2 regions of the Devosia lacusdianchii genome follow, and region 1 is predicted to be linked to the other one. Evidence: predicted binding sites of a transcription regulator. Region 1 holds the regulator's gene; the other holds the start of a gene.

Region 1 (7,833 bases):
GAAAGCGACCATCGAGGGGGTGGTACGCGCCCCTTCCGCGTTTTCGATGACCTTCGGATTCGCACCGTCCATGACTGCAACGCAGCTATTGGTGGTGCCCAGGTCGATACCGATGACTTTTGCCATTATACTAGCCTCTCTTTCAGCAAACCCATGATGAGACCCCTCTCGCGAGGCAGCCCCGTGGCCTGACACGGGCCGGGTTCCTTGCAACTCAAATGTGCCCATCGCTGGGCCTGCGGCGTATATAGGGGGGTGGCCCTAAGGCTTCAAGCGCGCAAAAGGCACATTTGCCGCGGGTTTGGGTCATTCAGCTGACGAAAGCCAAAAGTGATAGCGGCGCCACTGTTGCAATGGCGCCGTATGCGAAATGGCAGGGATCGAGATTCGAGCTAGTACAGCGTGTAGCTGTTGAGGTCGCAGATGTTGATGTTGCTGACCACGATCTCAGTGCCGCCGGTCATTATCATCTTGAAGTCATAGAGGCACGCGGTCGAGCCGTCGGCGATGATCACCGTGCTCTGATAGCCCGGCGCCAGGGTCTGGTCGGACCCGAGCAGGTCGTGGCTCCAATAACGGTCATTGACTGGCGCGACGTAAAAATACTGCAACGAGCGAGACGCCGAGTTGATCAGGGTAAAATAGATGTCTTCAGCCATGGTGGGCAGCGTCGTGCCCGCCACTGCCAGGACGGCAATACCGCTTTTGATAATGATGTTCATTGCTCTTGGGTCCCGATGCCGATGGCCCCGCGCCTGCGGGATTGCGGCTTTCCGACATAGAACGTATCCGACCCCGCTTCACGGGGTTTCGAGATACCGGTACATCGGGGAATTCTGGCCGGCAGCGACGGCCAGTGGTCGCGATCAATCTCAGCTAGGTTGCGACTTTCCTTTGTCGCGCCGCCGCCCTAGAAAGCTGCCATGTTCGCCCCCGGCACAGTGCTGCTTCACGATACCCTCGACCCCGGGGGGCAGAACCTGCTGTTCACTGGCCCGCGCGAAATCCTGGTCGCCCATAATGCCGCCGAGGCAACTGCTGCACTGTCCCGGCTGGAAACGGCGGCCGAGCGCGGCCTGTGGGCGGCCGGATATCTGGCCTACGAGCTGGGCTTCGTATTCGAGGAGCGGCTGCTGTCCCGGCTGCCCGCGCCCGGCGCAACGCCCCTGCTCTGGCTCGGCCTTTACGACGCCCCCGAGCGGCTGGACACTGCCGAGGTCGATCACCGCCTGACAGCCGCAGCCGCGGGCTTGGAAGGCCGCGCCGTCGATATCGTGCCGAGCCGCGACTTCGCCAGCTATGGCACTGCCTTTGACCAGGTCAAAGCGCTGATCGCCGCTGGCGATACCTATCAGGTCAACCTCACCTTCAAGGCGCGCTTTCGTCTCGAAGGCGATCCGGTGGCGCTCTACCGCGAGCTGGTGCGCAAGCAGCCCGTGGCCTATGGCGCGCTGATCAATACCGGCGAGCATTGGGTGCTATCGCGCTCGCCCGAGCTGTTCGTCAGCAATGACGCCGGTACGCTGTCGGCCCGGCCGATGAAGGGCACGGCCCCGCGCGGGCGGACGCTGGCCGAGGACGAAGCCGGCCGTGCCGCCCTGGCGGCGGACGAAAAGAACCGCGCCGAAAACCTGATGATCGTCGACCTGCTGCGCAACGATCTGGGTCGCATCTCCGAAATCGGCTCGGTCAAGGTCACAGACCTCTTCACCGTCGAGACCTACAAGACGCTCCACACCATGACCTCGGGCATAACAGCCCAACGCCGCCCGGGGGTGACCACGACCGGCCTGCTTGCCAATCTCTTCCCCTGTGGTTCAATCACCGGCGCCCCGAAACTGCGCGCCATGGAAATCATCGACGAAGTCGAGACCGGGCCGCGCGGGCTTTATACCGGCTCGATCGGCTATTTTGCCCCCAATGGCGACCTGGCCCTCAACGTCGCCATTCGCACTGCGGTTATCGACAGCGATGGTCACGGCCAGATTGGTATCGGCGGCGGTATCGTGGCCGACAGTGTCGCCGAGGACGAGTATCGCGAGGCGCTGCTCAAGATGGCGTTCTTCACCGAACCGGCTGCTCCGGTCACGCTGATCGAAACCCTGCTCTGGGAACGGGACAAGGGCTATTGGCTGCTTGACCGGCACATGGCACGGCTGGAGCTGTCCGCGCGCTATTTCGAATTGCCCTGCGACCGGGAAGCCATCACCGCAACGCTTCGCGGCGTCACCATGACGGCCGATCGCATGCGCGTGCGGCTGACTCTTGACGCATCCGGCCCCGCCGTCTCCGCCGTGCCGCTGCCGGCCAATCCGGCGGTGTTCCGCTTCGCCATCGCCGCCGAACCGCTCGATTCGCAAAGCCGCTGGCTGGCGCACAAGACGACCAATCGCGCCTTCTACGACGAGCCGCGCCAGCGCGCCCATGCCGAGCTTGGCGTCGATGAGGTGGTGTTCCGCAATGAGCGGGGCGAACTCACCGAAGGTTCGATCACCAACCTCTTTGTCGAACGCGACGGCATGCTGCTTACCCCGCCTTTGTCCGCCGGTCTGCTGCCCGGCACGCTGCGGGCCGAGCTCATCGCTACCGGCAAGGCTGTCGAGCAGCGTTTGACCCTTGCCGATCTCGAAACCGCCGAGGCAATCTGGCTGGGCAATTCGGTGCGCGGCCTGATGCGCGCCGAGTGGATCAAGACCTAGGAGACAAGCCGATGACGATCGAAATCACCCCGCGGGACGTGCTGGTCGTCGTCGACATGCAGTACGACTTCCTGCCCGGCGGCAACCTTGCGGTAGCCGGCGGCGATGAGATCGTGCCGCTGATCAACACGCTGGCGCGCCATTTTACCAATGTCGTGTTCACCCAGGACTGGCATCCGGCCGACCACATTTCCTTTGCCAGCCAGCATCCCGGCAAGGCGCCGTTCGAGACCGTGGAACTGCCCTATGGCACGCAGGTGCTGTGGCCCGACCACTGCGTGTGGAACACGCAAGGCGCGGCACTGTCAGCCGATCTCGACATTCCCCACGGGCAACTCATTATCCGTAAGGGGTACAACCGGTTGATCGATTCCTATTCCGGCTTCCAGGAAGCCGATCGCGAAACGCTGACCGGCCTGGCTGGTTATCTCAACGAGCGCGATCTCGGTCGGCTCTATGTGGTGGGCCTCGCCACCGATTTCTGCGTCGGCTGGACCGCCATCGATGCGGCGGCCGCCGGGTTCGACGTGACCGTGATCGAGGATGCGACGCGGGCCATCGACAATGCGGGAAGTCTCGCCAAGGCCTGGGCCGATATGGCCGAGGCTGGGGTGGAGCGGGTGATGAGCAAGCAAATTCTGGGGTAGGCGGGCACCCCTCCCCCGCCCACTGCACGTCATCCTCGGCTTGACCCGAGGGTGACGATCGAGTGTGTACGGCGTGCAACTCAAGCCCAAACGAAAATCCCCGCTTGCGCGGGGATTCACGTGAAACGCTTCGTCGCGTCTCAGACGCTCTTGTCGATTGCCTCGTCCGCCGGAGCGTGGCTCGGGCCGCCCTTGGCGACGCCGACCATGGCGGGGCGCAAAACCCTGTCGCCGATAGCGAAACCGGCCTGCACCACCTGCACCACCGTACCTTCCGGCCGGCTCGGATCGGGGACTTCGAACATGGCCTGGTGCTTGTGCGGATCGAATTTCTGGCCCTCGGCCTCGATCGGCTTGACGCCGTGCTTGGCCAAGAGGCGCTGCATTTCGCGCTCGGTCATCTCGATGCCTTCGATCAGGCTCTTGGTGGTCGCATCGCCATTTTCGCGCGCTTCCGCCGGCAGCACCATCAGGGCGCGGCTCAGCGCGTCGGTGGCCGAGAGCATGTCGCGGGCAAAGCCGGCAATGGCGTAGCTGCGCGTATCGGCGACGTCGCGCTCGGTCCGCTTGCGCAAGTTTTCCATCTCGGCAATGGTCCGCAGCACGCGGTCCTTGAGCTCAGCATTCTCAACGCGCAGCGCCTCGACCGGGTCAACCGCCGGCTGCTCACTGGTGATTTCGACTTCAGGCGTCTCGCCCGAGGCGGCGTTCTCGTCGCTCATCATTGTTCTATTCCGCAAAAACCAAAGAATTTGCCCCGCATATCGGCCAAACCAGTGTCCTTTTCAAGTCATAGTGCACCGGACCGGCAACGCTCACCGTGACGCCGAGGCCATTGCTCCACCGGCGCCAAAGGTCAAAATCATCGCTTCCGCGCCATCATCGCTTCCGCGCCATCATCGCCGTGATCACATTGGCGGTATAGTCCACCACCGGCACGATGCGGGCGTAATTGAGTCGGGTCGGCCCGATCACGCCCAGCACGCCCACCACCTTGTCATTGGCATCCTTGTAGGGCGAGAGGATGACCGAGGAGCCCGAAAGCGAGAACAGCTTGTTCTCCGAACCGATGAAGATGCGCACGCCTTGCGCCTTCTCGGCATCGCCCAGCAGCTCCAGCAGGCCATCCTTGCTTTCGAGCTCGTCGAACAATTGCCGCATGCGCAGCAATTCGTCCGATGCCATCGTGTCGTTGATGAGGTTGGCGCGGCCGCGCACGATCACTGTCGGCGCGCTGGTTGCCGAGGCCTGGCTGAGGGTCGCGATCCCAGCATCCACCAGCTTCTGCGTCAGCTCGTCGAGCTCGGCCCGTTGCTCGGCGCGCTGTTCGGCCAGCACCTTGCGCGCTTCGGCTATGGTGCGCCCCACCACATGATGGGCCAGGTAATTGCCCGCCTGAGCCAGCGCACTCGCCGTTAGTCCCGGCGGCGTATCCATGATGCGGTTTTCCACCTGCCCGTCCTGCCCGACCATGATCGCCATGGCGCGGGTCGAATCGAGCCGCACGAATTCGATGTGGCGCAGGATCATGTCGGCCTTGGTGGCGATCACCACGCCAGCGCCCTGGCTCAGGCCGCTGAGCAATTGGCTGGCCTCGGTCAGCACATCCTCGACTTGCCCCTGGCGCTGGCCCTCGATCGATTTGGCGATCTGGCTGCGTTCGCTTTCGTTGACCGCGCCGACCTCCAGCATGGCGTCGACAAAAAACCGCAAGCCCTCCTGCGTCGGCGCCCGGCCCGCCGAAGTATGCGGTGCCGCGATGAGCCCCAGATCTTCGAGATCGGCCATGACATTGCGCACCGAAGCCGGCGACAGCCCCGTCTGCAGCATGCGGCTGAGGTCGCGCGAGCCCACCGGCGTGCCGGTATCGAGATAGCGTTCCACCAGCCGCCGAAAGATGTCCTGGCTGCGGGCATTGAGCACGCTCAAAAAATCTTCGGGAGGCTTGCTCATGCCGTTTCGATAAAATCGTCCACTTTAACCCTGGCGTCTCATTTAAGCGCATTGCGCCCCTACGCCAAGCCACCGCCGCTTGTGAGCGGGGCTGAGGAGGGTTAAGAGGCGGTTAATAGAAATTTCCAAGCGGATTCTTGATGCGCCCTTCCGGACGTGAACCCAACCAGATGCGATCAGTGACCATCGAGCGCAACGTGGCCCAGAAGGCCGAAGGCTCCTGCCTCGTCTCGTTCGGAAATACCAAGGTGTTGGTCACCGCATCGGTCGAAACCAGCCTGCCGGGCTGGCTGCGCGGCAAGGGCCAGGGCTGGGTCACCGCCGAATATGGCATGCTGCCCCGCGCCACCGGCTCGCGCACCCGTCGTGAAGCCACGGCAGGCAAGCAGTCCGGACGCACCCAGGAAATCCAGCGTCTCATCGGCCGCTCGCTCCGCGCCGTGGTCGATATGCAGCTGCTTGGCGAAAACCAGGTGACCATCGATTGCGACGTGCTCGAAGCCGATGGCGGCACCCGCACCGCTTCAATCACCGGCGCCTATGTGGCGCTGGCCGACGCGATCGCCTGGATGGATGAGCGCAAGCTGACCAAGGGCAAGGCCCTGCGCGATTCGGTCGCCGCCGTATCCTGCGGCATCTATCGCGGGGCGCCGGTGCTCGATCTCGACTATCTCGAAGACGTCGAAGCCCATACCGACGCCAACTTCGTCATGACCGGGTCAGGCAAGTTCGTCGAAATCCAGGGCACTGCCGAACAGGCGCCGTTCAGCCGCGACGAGCTCAATGCGCTGATGGAATTGGCCGAACAGGGCGTTGGCGAATTGACCCTGATGCAACAGGTGGCGCTGCAAGCATGATCGGTTGGCTCCTCAAGAAAGTCGCGCGTCAGCCTGCCGCCAAGCCGGCAGAGCCCGTGCGCTCGGTCCCGGGCGAAAACTGCGCCCTCTGGCATGACGTCGCGCGCGCCCTCGATCAATCGTCCCGCGCTGCCGCGCGCACCAAGAGCAAGGGCGTGGCCCGATGAGCATCCCTCGGCTCCGCGAAGGCGATCGCCTGGTGCTGGCCACGCATAATGCGGGCAAGCTGAAGGAATTTCAGGAACTGTTCGAGCCGTTTGGCCTCGAACTGGTTTCGGCTGGCGAACTCGGCCTGCCCGAGCCCGAAGAGACCGGTACTACCTTTGCCGAAAACGCCCGCCTCAAAGCGCATGCCGCGGCACAGGGCTCCGGCATGCTGGCTCTGAGCGATGATTCCGGCCTCTGCGTCGACGCGCTTAATGGCGAGCCCGGTGTTTACACCGCCGACTGGGCGGGGGTGCCGCGCGATTTCAACCACGCCATGAAGCGCCTCGAAGATGCGCTGCAGGCTGCCAATGCGACCTCGCCCGGCCAGCGCAAGGGCTCGTTCAACGCCACGCTCTGCCTCGCCCATCCCGATGGGCGCGACGTGATCTATGCCGGCAAGTGTAATGGCACGCTGGTCTGGCCGCCGCGCGGCGATCGCGGCCATGGCTATGATCCGGTCTTCATGCCCGATGGCTATGACATCACATTCGGCCAGATGCCGGCTGAGATGAAGCATTCCTGGTCGCCCGGCGAACAGGGACTGAGCCACCGCGCCCGCGCCTTTGCGCTGTTCGTGGAGAACCAGATTGAGCAGTAACCCCAACGACATGTTCGGGGTTTACGTGCACTGGCCCTTCTGCGCGGCCAAGTGCCCCTATTGCGATTTCAACTCCCATGTCCATCGCGGCCCGTTCGACGAGATCGACTATGTCGCCGCCTATGAGCGCGAAATCGCCACGGCCGCGCAATTGGCGCCGGGCCGCGTGGTGCAATCCATCTTCTTTGGCGGCGGTACGCCCTCGCTGATGAACCCGCAATCGACGGGCCGTATCATCGATGCGATCGCCAAGCACTGGACGGTAGAGAAGAACGCCGAAATCACGCTCGAGGCCAACCCGACCAGCGTCGAGGTCGATCGCTTCAAGGGTTACCGCAGTGCCGGGGTGAACCGCGTGTCGCTGGGCGTGCAATCCCTGCGCGAAGGGCCGCTGGCCGAACTCGGCCGCCGCCATACGGTGGATGAGGCGATCGCCGCTGTGCGCATCGCGCAGAGCGTTTTCGATCGCAGCAGCTTCGATCTCATCTACGCCCGCCCCAAGCAGACACTCGAGGATTGGGAAGACGAGCTCAAGGAAGCTTTGTGGATGGCGCGGGGCCATATCAGCCTCTACCAGCTGACCATCGAGCAGGGCACGCGCTATTTCGACCTGCATAAGGCTGGCAAACTGGCCATGCCCAACGAAGACCTGGCGGCCGATTTCTATGAGCTGACCCAGGAGCTGACGGCGTCGGCCGGGCTGCCGGCCTATGAGATTTCCAACCACGCCCGCCCCGGCCAGGAGAGCACCCACAACATGCTCTACTGGCGCTATGGCGAATATGCCGGCATCGGCCCGGGCGCCCATGGCCGCTTGATGATCAACAACCAGCGCCATGCCACCGCCGCCGAAAAACTGCCCTTCGACTGGC
Region 2 (7,833 bases), 910 kb from region 1:
GGCGGCGAGCAGGATAGCCAGCACGGTCTGCAACGGCCGATGGTTCATTGCTTCGCTGGGCGGCATTTGGTTAGCGTCGGCCATGACCATACCTCATCGACATGCCAACCATACGGCACCGTATGGGGCCTATCAATGTGGCGCGGCGTCGCAGTCGTTCTAGAATTCGACCCGGCGCAACTGCGGAGTCGCTGGGCGCGGGGCCTCGACCATCAGGTCGGGGCGTACGGGGCCGGGTGCAGCGACATGGGGTCCCTGAACCAGCGTTATGCCGTCTTCGAGCAGCTCAACGATCTGGCGTTCGCTGGAAATTCCGGTTGCCAGCAGGACTACCTCGAAGCGCGCGACATAGTTGGCAATGTCGGAGGCGTGGAAGTCGGTATAGACCTCGGGCTCGTCGATGAAGCGCGCGGCATCGATGCGCAGCGAACGCACGCCTTGGGCAGCCAGTTCAGCGACGTCGACCCGCAGCGACTTGACGTTGAGCAGCGAGAAACCGGCGCCCTTCTTGGCTATCGCATCGGCGATAGCGCGTTCGCCGGTGGTGAGGCTCTGCCAGTCGGCTTCGTTGATGGCAAAGATCAGCCCAGGTGCGATGGCCCTATTGGCCTCGAGCGAGACGATCAGCTGCTCGGACGAGGCCGAATCGCCAAGGGTGGCGCGAGACAATGGAATGTAGAGCGTCACCGGCTGGCCGCCGGTGCGGGCACGGCGTGCGATGGTGATGGCCTCGACCAGCCCGATACCCTCGATGTGGCGCTGCACGTCCTCACCGCCACGGCGGGGCATGAAGTCAGCTCGGTCGGCAAGATCGCCATCTTCGAGCATCAGCCGGGGCACCAGATCATAGCCCTGCGGACGGCGCTGCGGCAGCTTCACCACCGGCTGGATGTGGTAGATCAGGCGGTTTTCGGCCACGGCCTGGCGCAGCATTTCGAGCGGAATGACTGGCTCGGGTTCGCGCATAACGGCGGGCGGCGGCGGCGCGGCGGCGATCATGCGGTCGCGCCCGCTGGCCTGGGGCTTGGCGCGCTCCTCGATATCGGACACGGCCTCGGCGACCTGCCGGATGACAGTGCCGAGCACGGAAATATCGGCCTCGACGCTTTCCAGCCGCACCGCGGCATTGACGTCGGCCATGGCGTTGATGCGCTGACCCAGCACGGCGCCGGCCTGGGCGTCGGTTGCGAGCAGGCGCGACAGGTCTTCGATGGCGCGTTCGAGGCGGTTCTCTGCGCGCTGGCGCAAGCTGCGTTCGAGCAGGACGACGCAGGAGCAGCCGAAAACCACGGCGGCCAGGATCGCCTCGGCCGGCGTGAAGGTCAGCCCGAAATAGGCGGTGGCGCCAACGCCGGCCGCCGCAAGGGCAATGAACGTATAGACCAGAGCCTGCACGCGCGGGACCTCGGAACCCTCTTCAAGCGCCGGGATTCGGCCCTACCCTCTTAGCATCGCGCAAGGCACCACAAAAGCCGCGGGCCAGCTCTTCCAAGGCTTATTCAGGGATCAAGCCGCAAAGAGGTTCCAGGCGCGGGAGAAGAAGCGTCGGAACAGCACCAGCTGCGCCGCGCCGGTCGCTGCCGCCGAAGCGCCGAGGTGACCGATATCGATCGAAGGCGGATCGGAGGGTCCAGAGGGCAACCCCGCCATATGGTGACGCACGCGCTCCAGGAGCCGCTCCACTATGGCGCGCGGCATGACGCCGCCGATCACGGCTGTGTCGAACTCGATCACCGCCCGGGTATTGATGACGGCCTTGGCCAGCGCCAGACCGGCCGTATCGAGCCAGTGGCTCACCACCGGCTCCAGCGTCTGCCAATCCCAGTTGAGCGGATTGCCATCTGGGATGGCCTGGCCGATCTCTTCGAGCTGCCGGCGCAGGGCGACGATCGAAGCGACCTGGTGGACCGAGATGGGCTGGCCGGCCCCGTCCGAAACCACGATGCCACCCAGATTGGCGGCATTGCCGCTGCGGCCTTCCCACAGCTCGCCCTCGACCACGATGCCGGCGCCCACGAACGTGCCGACGCGCAAATAGGCCAGGCCGGGCGAGACCGGCAGGGCCCGGGCAATGAGCTCGGCCCAGCAGCCGGCGCTGCCGTCGTTGAACCATTCGGTGGGCAATCCAGCCTCGCGGGCGATTCGCTCGGCGAGGTTCAGTCCCTCCCAGAGCGCCTCCTGCTCGTCGGGGGCGCCAAGGCGGCAGACATACCGTTCGATGAAAGACGGGCTGGCGAGGCCGATGCCGATCAGCCGGCTGCGCTGCAGCTCGGACATGCCGGCGCGAATCGTGGCGATTTCGGCGGTGGCGGCGGCCAGGATCGTCCGGGCATCGGGCCAGGGATAGCTGCGCCGGACGCTGGCGATGGTTTTGCCCGCCATATCGAACAGCAGCACTTCCAGATGCTGCCAGCCGATTTCGACGCCGATAGCATAGGCGCCGTGCGGATTGAGAAAGAGCGGCGTTGCCGGCTGGCCGCGGCGGCCGCGCAGCACCTGCCCACGGATCACCAGACCCCGCTGTTCCAGCTCGGCAACGATGCGCGACGTGGTTTGCGGACCCAAGCCGGAGAGCCGCGCCAGATCAGCATTGGACGCGCCCGCATTGACGGCGATGAGCGTCAGCACGGCGCGCTCATTGGCGAGCCGTACACCCGACTGCGCCACGCCGCGCGCCATCGGCTCCATCTTGGGCGTCACTGAGTCCTTCCGCATGGGAAGAGTCTTAGTCGGGAGGCAACGGGGCAAGCAAGCGCAATGCCTGCACAGGTACATCCTGCAATTTGCGACAGTCGGAACGGATTATTTACCCTGTTGACCAACAATCGCTGCAAGACAAATGCGAGGACTGGCCGCATGGCGATGCACACTCGAAGCGACGGCGCGCCCAATGGACGGCTGTTGCTGGTCGACCGGGACGAGCCTCACGCGCATCTGGTGGCAGAAACGCTGACCCAGAGCCTGGGCCTGTCCGCGCGTATCACCACCGTGACGAGCGGACGGCAGGCGGCCGACCTGCTGCGTGATTCCGGCTTCGATATCGTATTGGCCGATCTTTCCAGCCTCGGCGACTTGTCCGATCGGAGCGACGACGCCGTGACGCGCCTGGTGCGGCTGGCGCAGGGTGCGCTGGTGGTGGCGCTGTCGGACGGGACCTCCGTATCGGCAGCGGTCGGCGCGATGCGCGCCGGAGCCCATGACTATGTGGCCAAGCCCATCAACGGGCCGGCCATGGTGGCGCGGATCGGCGAATTGGCGCAGCGCCACGGCAAAGGACGCACGCTCAGCATCGAAGCCCCGGTGGCCGATGGCATCAGGGATTTCGCGGGCTTTATCGGCGCATCGAGCGCCATGCAATTCGTCTACGAGCAGATCGGCCGGATCGCAGCGTCGGCGGCGCCGGTCTTCATCACCGGCGAAAGCGGCACGGGCAAGGATGTGTGTGCGGAGGCGTTGCACGCCAAGGGACCGCGTGGCGGCAAGCGCATGGTGGCCATCAATTGCGCCGCCATTCCCCGCGACCTGATGGAGAGCGAGCTGTTCGGCGTAGCGCGAGGCGCCTTTACCGGTGCCCACGAAGACCGCAAAGGCGCGGCCGAACTGGCTGATGGCGGTACGCTGTTCCTCGACGAAATCGGCGAGATGGACCTGTCGCTGCAGAGCAAGCTGCTGCGGTTCCTCCAGACCGGCACACTGAGCCGCGTGGGCGAATCGGGCGTCAGGCACGTCGATGTGCGGGTGATCTGCGCCACCAATCGCAATCCGATGCAGCTCATCGCCGACAAGAAGTTCCGCGAGGACCTGTTCTACCGGCTGCATGTTCTGCCGATCCACCTGCCGCCCCTGCGCCAGCGGCCGACCGATATCATGGTGCTGGCGCGGCATTTCCTCGAACGCTACGCGGCCGAGGAGCACAAGAGTTTTGACGGTTACTCGCCTGATGTGGCGGGGATCCTCGCCTCGGGCGACTGGCCGGGCAATGTGCGGCAATTGCAGAACCTGGTGCGCCGGCTCGTCGTGATGTTCGACGGCGGCGAGATCACGCCCGCCATGCTGGCGGCAGCCGATATCGAATCGCGCGGCATCGTGCCCGTGGCCGAGAGCCAGCCACGCACGGAGCGCCGGCCGGCCATTTTGCCGATGTGGCAGCAGGAACAACGCATCATCGAAGACGCGATCGCCAGCTTCGGCGGCAATGTCTCGCTGGCGGCGGCGGCGCTGGAGATCAGCCCATCCACCATTTATCGCAAGCGGCAGAGCTGGGCCGATATGGCGGTGGCGAGCTAGGCGTCTGACTTCCAATCGGAATCCCGGTCCCCTCCACGCCCGTCACCACCCGACTTGTTCGGGTGGTCCAGTGCGGACTGCGGGCGTGGCTGGATTGCCCGGACAAGCTGGGCAATGACGATGGAAACAAAATCGGATGCACTGAAACACGCTACGCAAGGGCCAAGTTGATGCAGCGCCCGTGGTAACGAGGGCGCGCCTAAGGCGTATTGGCTTCACGTGCCTTGACGCGGTCGAGGCCGAGATAGTGTTCGCGCAGGATCACGGCGATGCCCGAGAATACGATGATCAAGGCGCCCAGGATCATCGCGACGGTCGGGATATCGCCGAACACGGCGAAGCCGATGACAATGGTCAGCAATAGCGAGACATATTCGAACGGTGCGATGACCGACATGTCGGCATAGCGGTAGCATGAGGTCAGCAGCAATTGCCCGATTCCGCCGGCAAATCCCGCGCCGATCAGTAGCGCCGCCTGAGTGGGCGTGGGCATGACCCAGCCGAAGGGGATGGTGGCAAGCGACAGCACGCTGGCGCTGATAAAAAAGTAGATGACGATCGCCTCGGTGCGCTCGGTCTGCACGAGTTTGCGCACCTGCATCATGGCGAAGGCGGTAAGAATGGCGCCGCCGAATGCGGCCGCAGCGCCGATCGCCTCGTTGTTGCCAAGCGGCTGCCCGCTGGAGAACAGCGTCAGACGGGGCCAGAGGATGATGACGACGCCGACAAGGCCGATGACCACCGCCGTCCAGCGGAAGGCATGAACCTTCTCCTTGAGCAGGACGGCGCTGAACAGGACGATCAGCAATGGCGCGGCATAGCCGATGGCCGTCGCCTCGGGCAGCGGCAGGCGGGTGAGGGCGAAGAAGCCGAGCCCCATGGAGGATGCGCCGACAAGCGCCCTGACCACATGGCCGAGCGGGTTACGCGTATGCAGCGCCGTACGCAATTGCCGCCGCCAGAGCAGGTAAGCGACAACCGGCAGGATGGCGAAGAAGCAGCGGAAGAACACCAATTCCCCAGCGGGGATGGTTGCGGTGGCCTTGAGCAGGGTCGCCATGACGACGAAGAAGCAGACCGAGAGCACCTTGAGCGTAATGCCACGTAACGGCCCGCCCGTGTGTTGCGCGGGGCTTGCCGGGTTGGGTGGCGCTGGAGTGGTCACGGCAATCTCGTCTTTTGAGCCGCCTTAGCGGCTAGCGGATTGCTCCAGCTTTTCCTTGGCGATACGCGCAGTGGCGAACGCCTTGTGCTCGGGGCCGACGGCAGAGCCGGTCTTGATCACCTTGCCGTTGGCATCGTGAATTTCCCAATGCCAGTTGGCGTTCGGGCCGCTGCCGCCCTTGAGGCGCAGCTTGATCTGTAGGGTGCTATCTTGGGTCATGCCTGCCTTATGGCGCAGGTTCGCGCGGGGTGGAAGGGGGAAAGTTGCCCCGGTCGCTGCTAGACCTCGGAGCGGCGATACTCGATGCGGTCGCCACGAAAGGCGAGGTGATCGCGAATGGACTCAACTTGCGGGCATGGGTCGGGATAGTACCAGACTTGGTCGGGACCGTCGGCGGTGAGCGTCTTGATCGTGTAGTAGGACGCCTCTCCCATAGCGGGATTGCTCGTGCGGGTTTCGGACGCCTCAAGAATGCCGGGCTGGACGTCTTCGCGCGGCACATAGATGCGCACCGGCTCGCCAGGCTCCTCGACCTCGAGCGCCCGGAGCGAACTGGCGATTTCGGCGTCATCGAAAATGACATGCACGCGACCTGAAACCGGGGTGATCTTGATATCTTTGTCGAGACATTGACGCGTCATAATTAGCTGCTCTTGTGCGGTGGGCGATCGACAAGGATCAAACGCGCGAAGTCAAAGTCGGTTCACCCGACCTTGACTCCTCCAGGCCCCAGCCATATATCCCCGGCACCTGTTAGCACTCTACAATGACGAGTGCTAACAGCCGAAAAATTGCATTTTATATGATGCCAGAAGGAGCAATCATGGGCTTCCGTCCTCTGCACGACCGCGTGGTCGTCCGCCGTCTCGACAGCGAAGAAAAGACCAAAGGCGGGATCATCATCCCCGACACCGCCAAGGAAAAGCCCTCCGAGGGCGTGATCGTCTCCGTGGGCCCCGGCGCCCGTGACGAAAGCGGCAAGATCAATGCCCTCGACGTCAAGGCCGGCGACCGCGTGCTGTTCGGCAAGTGGAGCGGCACCGAGGTCAAGCTCAACGGCGAAGACCTGCTGATCATGAAGGAATCCGACATCATGGGCATCGTCGAAGTCTAAGCGACTTCCCTGCCCTTTCGTCGTTTCAACCATTCTTAAGGAGCGCCAACCATGGCCGCTAAAGAAGTAAAGTTCTCGACCGATGCCCGCGACAAGATGCTGCGCGGCGTCAACATCCTGGCCAATGCGGTCAAGGTGACCCTCGGCCCCAAGGGTCGTAACGTCGTTATCGAAAAGTCGTTCGGCGCCCCGCGCATCACCAAGGACGGCGTGACCGTCGCCAAGGAAATCGAACTGGAAGACAAGTTCGAGAACCTGGGCGCCCAGCTCCTGCGTTCGGTCGCTTCCAAGACCAACGACATTGCCGGTGACGGCACCACCACCGCGACCGTTCTGGGTCAGGCTATCGTTGTCGAAGGCGTCAAGGCTGTTGCCGCCGGGTTCAACCCGATGGATCTGAAGCGCGGTATCGATCTGGCTGTTGAAGAAGTCGTTGCTTCGCTCAAGGCCGCTTCGTCCAAGATCAAGTCGTCGTCCGAAGTTGCCCAGGTCGGCACCATTTCGGCCAACGGTGAATCGTCCATCGGTGACATGATTGCCGAAGCGATGCAGAAGGTCGGCAACGAGGGTGTCATCACCGTCGAAGAAGCCAAGACCGCTGAGACCGAACTCGATGTCGTTGAAGGCATGCAGTTCGACCGCGGCTACCTGTCGCCCTACTTCGTGACCAATGCCGAGAAGATGACCGCCGTTCTGGAAGATCCTGTGATCCTCCTACACGAGAAGAAGCTGTCGAACCTTCAGGCTATCCTGCCGATCCTTGAGTCGGTCGTGCAGTCGCAGCGCCCGCTGCTGATCATTGCCGAAGACATCGAAGGCGAGGCTCTCGCGACCCTCGTCGTCAACCGTCTGCGTGGCGGCCTCAAGGTTGCTGCCGTCAAGGCACCTGGCTTCGGCGACCGCCGCAAGGCCATGCTGGAAGACATCGCCATCCTGACCGGTGGTTCGGTGATCTCCGAAGATCTCGGCATCAAGCTCGAGAACGTGACCATCGACATGCTCGGCACTGCCAAGCGCGTTGAAATCACCAAGGAAAACACCACGATCGTCGACGGCGCCGGCACCCAGGAAGACATCCAGGGCCGCGTTGGCCAGATCAAGTCGCAGATCGAAGAAACCACTTCGGACTACGACAAGGAAAAGCTGCAGGAACGCCTGGCAAAGCTCGCCGGTGGCGTTGCGGTGATCAAGGTCGGCGGCTCGACGGAAGTCGAAGTCAAGGAGCGCAAGGACCGCGTCGACGACGCGCTGAACGCAACCCGCGCTG

The links. The regulator HrcA, encoded in region 1, represses chaperone genes, less so after heat shock. The targets are predictions, from matches to a motif close to GTTAGCACTCNCNNNNNGNGAGTGCTAAC.
Positions count from the first base shown of each region.
Region 2: MF606_RS03965 (co-chaperone GroES) is a predicted target of HrcA. The motif match lies at 6,205-6,233, and genes of this name have one in related genera.

Region 1 covers NZ_CP092483.1:4,257,403-4,265,235, forward strand. Annotated here, with positions in the region: gene dnaK (molecular chaperone DnaK) at 1-126, opposite strand, end outside; gene MF606_RS21090 (hypothetical protein) at 393-722, opposite strand; gene pabB (aminodeoxychorismate synthase component I) at 924-2,699, shown strand; gene pncA (bifunctional nicotinamidase/pyrazinamidase) at 2,711-3,346, shown strand; gene grpE (nucleotide exchange factor GrpE) at 3,487-4,068, opposite strand; gene hrcA (heat-inducible transcriptional repressor HrcA) at 4,226-5,299, opposite strand; gene rph (ribonuclease PH) at 5,440-6,156, shown strand; gene MF606_RS21120 (hypothetical protein) at 6,153-6,323, shown strand; gene MF606_RS21125 (non-canonical purine NTP pyrophosphatase) at 6,320-6,961, shown strand; gene hemW (radical SAM family heme chaperone HemW) at 6,951-7,833, shown strand, end outside.
Region 2 covers NZ_CP092483.1:808,487-816,319, reverse strand. Annotated here, with positions in the region: gene MF606_RS04000 (DUF4345 domain-containing protein) at 1-90, opposite strand, end outside; gene MF606_RS03995 (EAL domain-containing protein) at 160-1,395, opposite strand; gene MF606_RS03990 (ROK family transcriptional regulator) at 1,507-2,715, opposite strand; gene MF606_RS03985 (sigma-54-dependent transcriptional regulator) at 2,857-4,287, shown strand; gene MF606_RS03980 (DMT family transporter) at 4,487-5,452, opposite strand; gene MF606_RS03975 (hypothetical protein) at 5,477-5,671, opposite strand; gene MF606_RS03970 (DUF427 domain-containing protein) at 5,731-6,093, opposite strand; gene MF606_RS03965 (co-chaperone GroES) at 6,276-6,566, shown strand; gene groL (chaperonin GroEL) at 6,618-7,833, shown strand, end outside.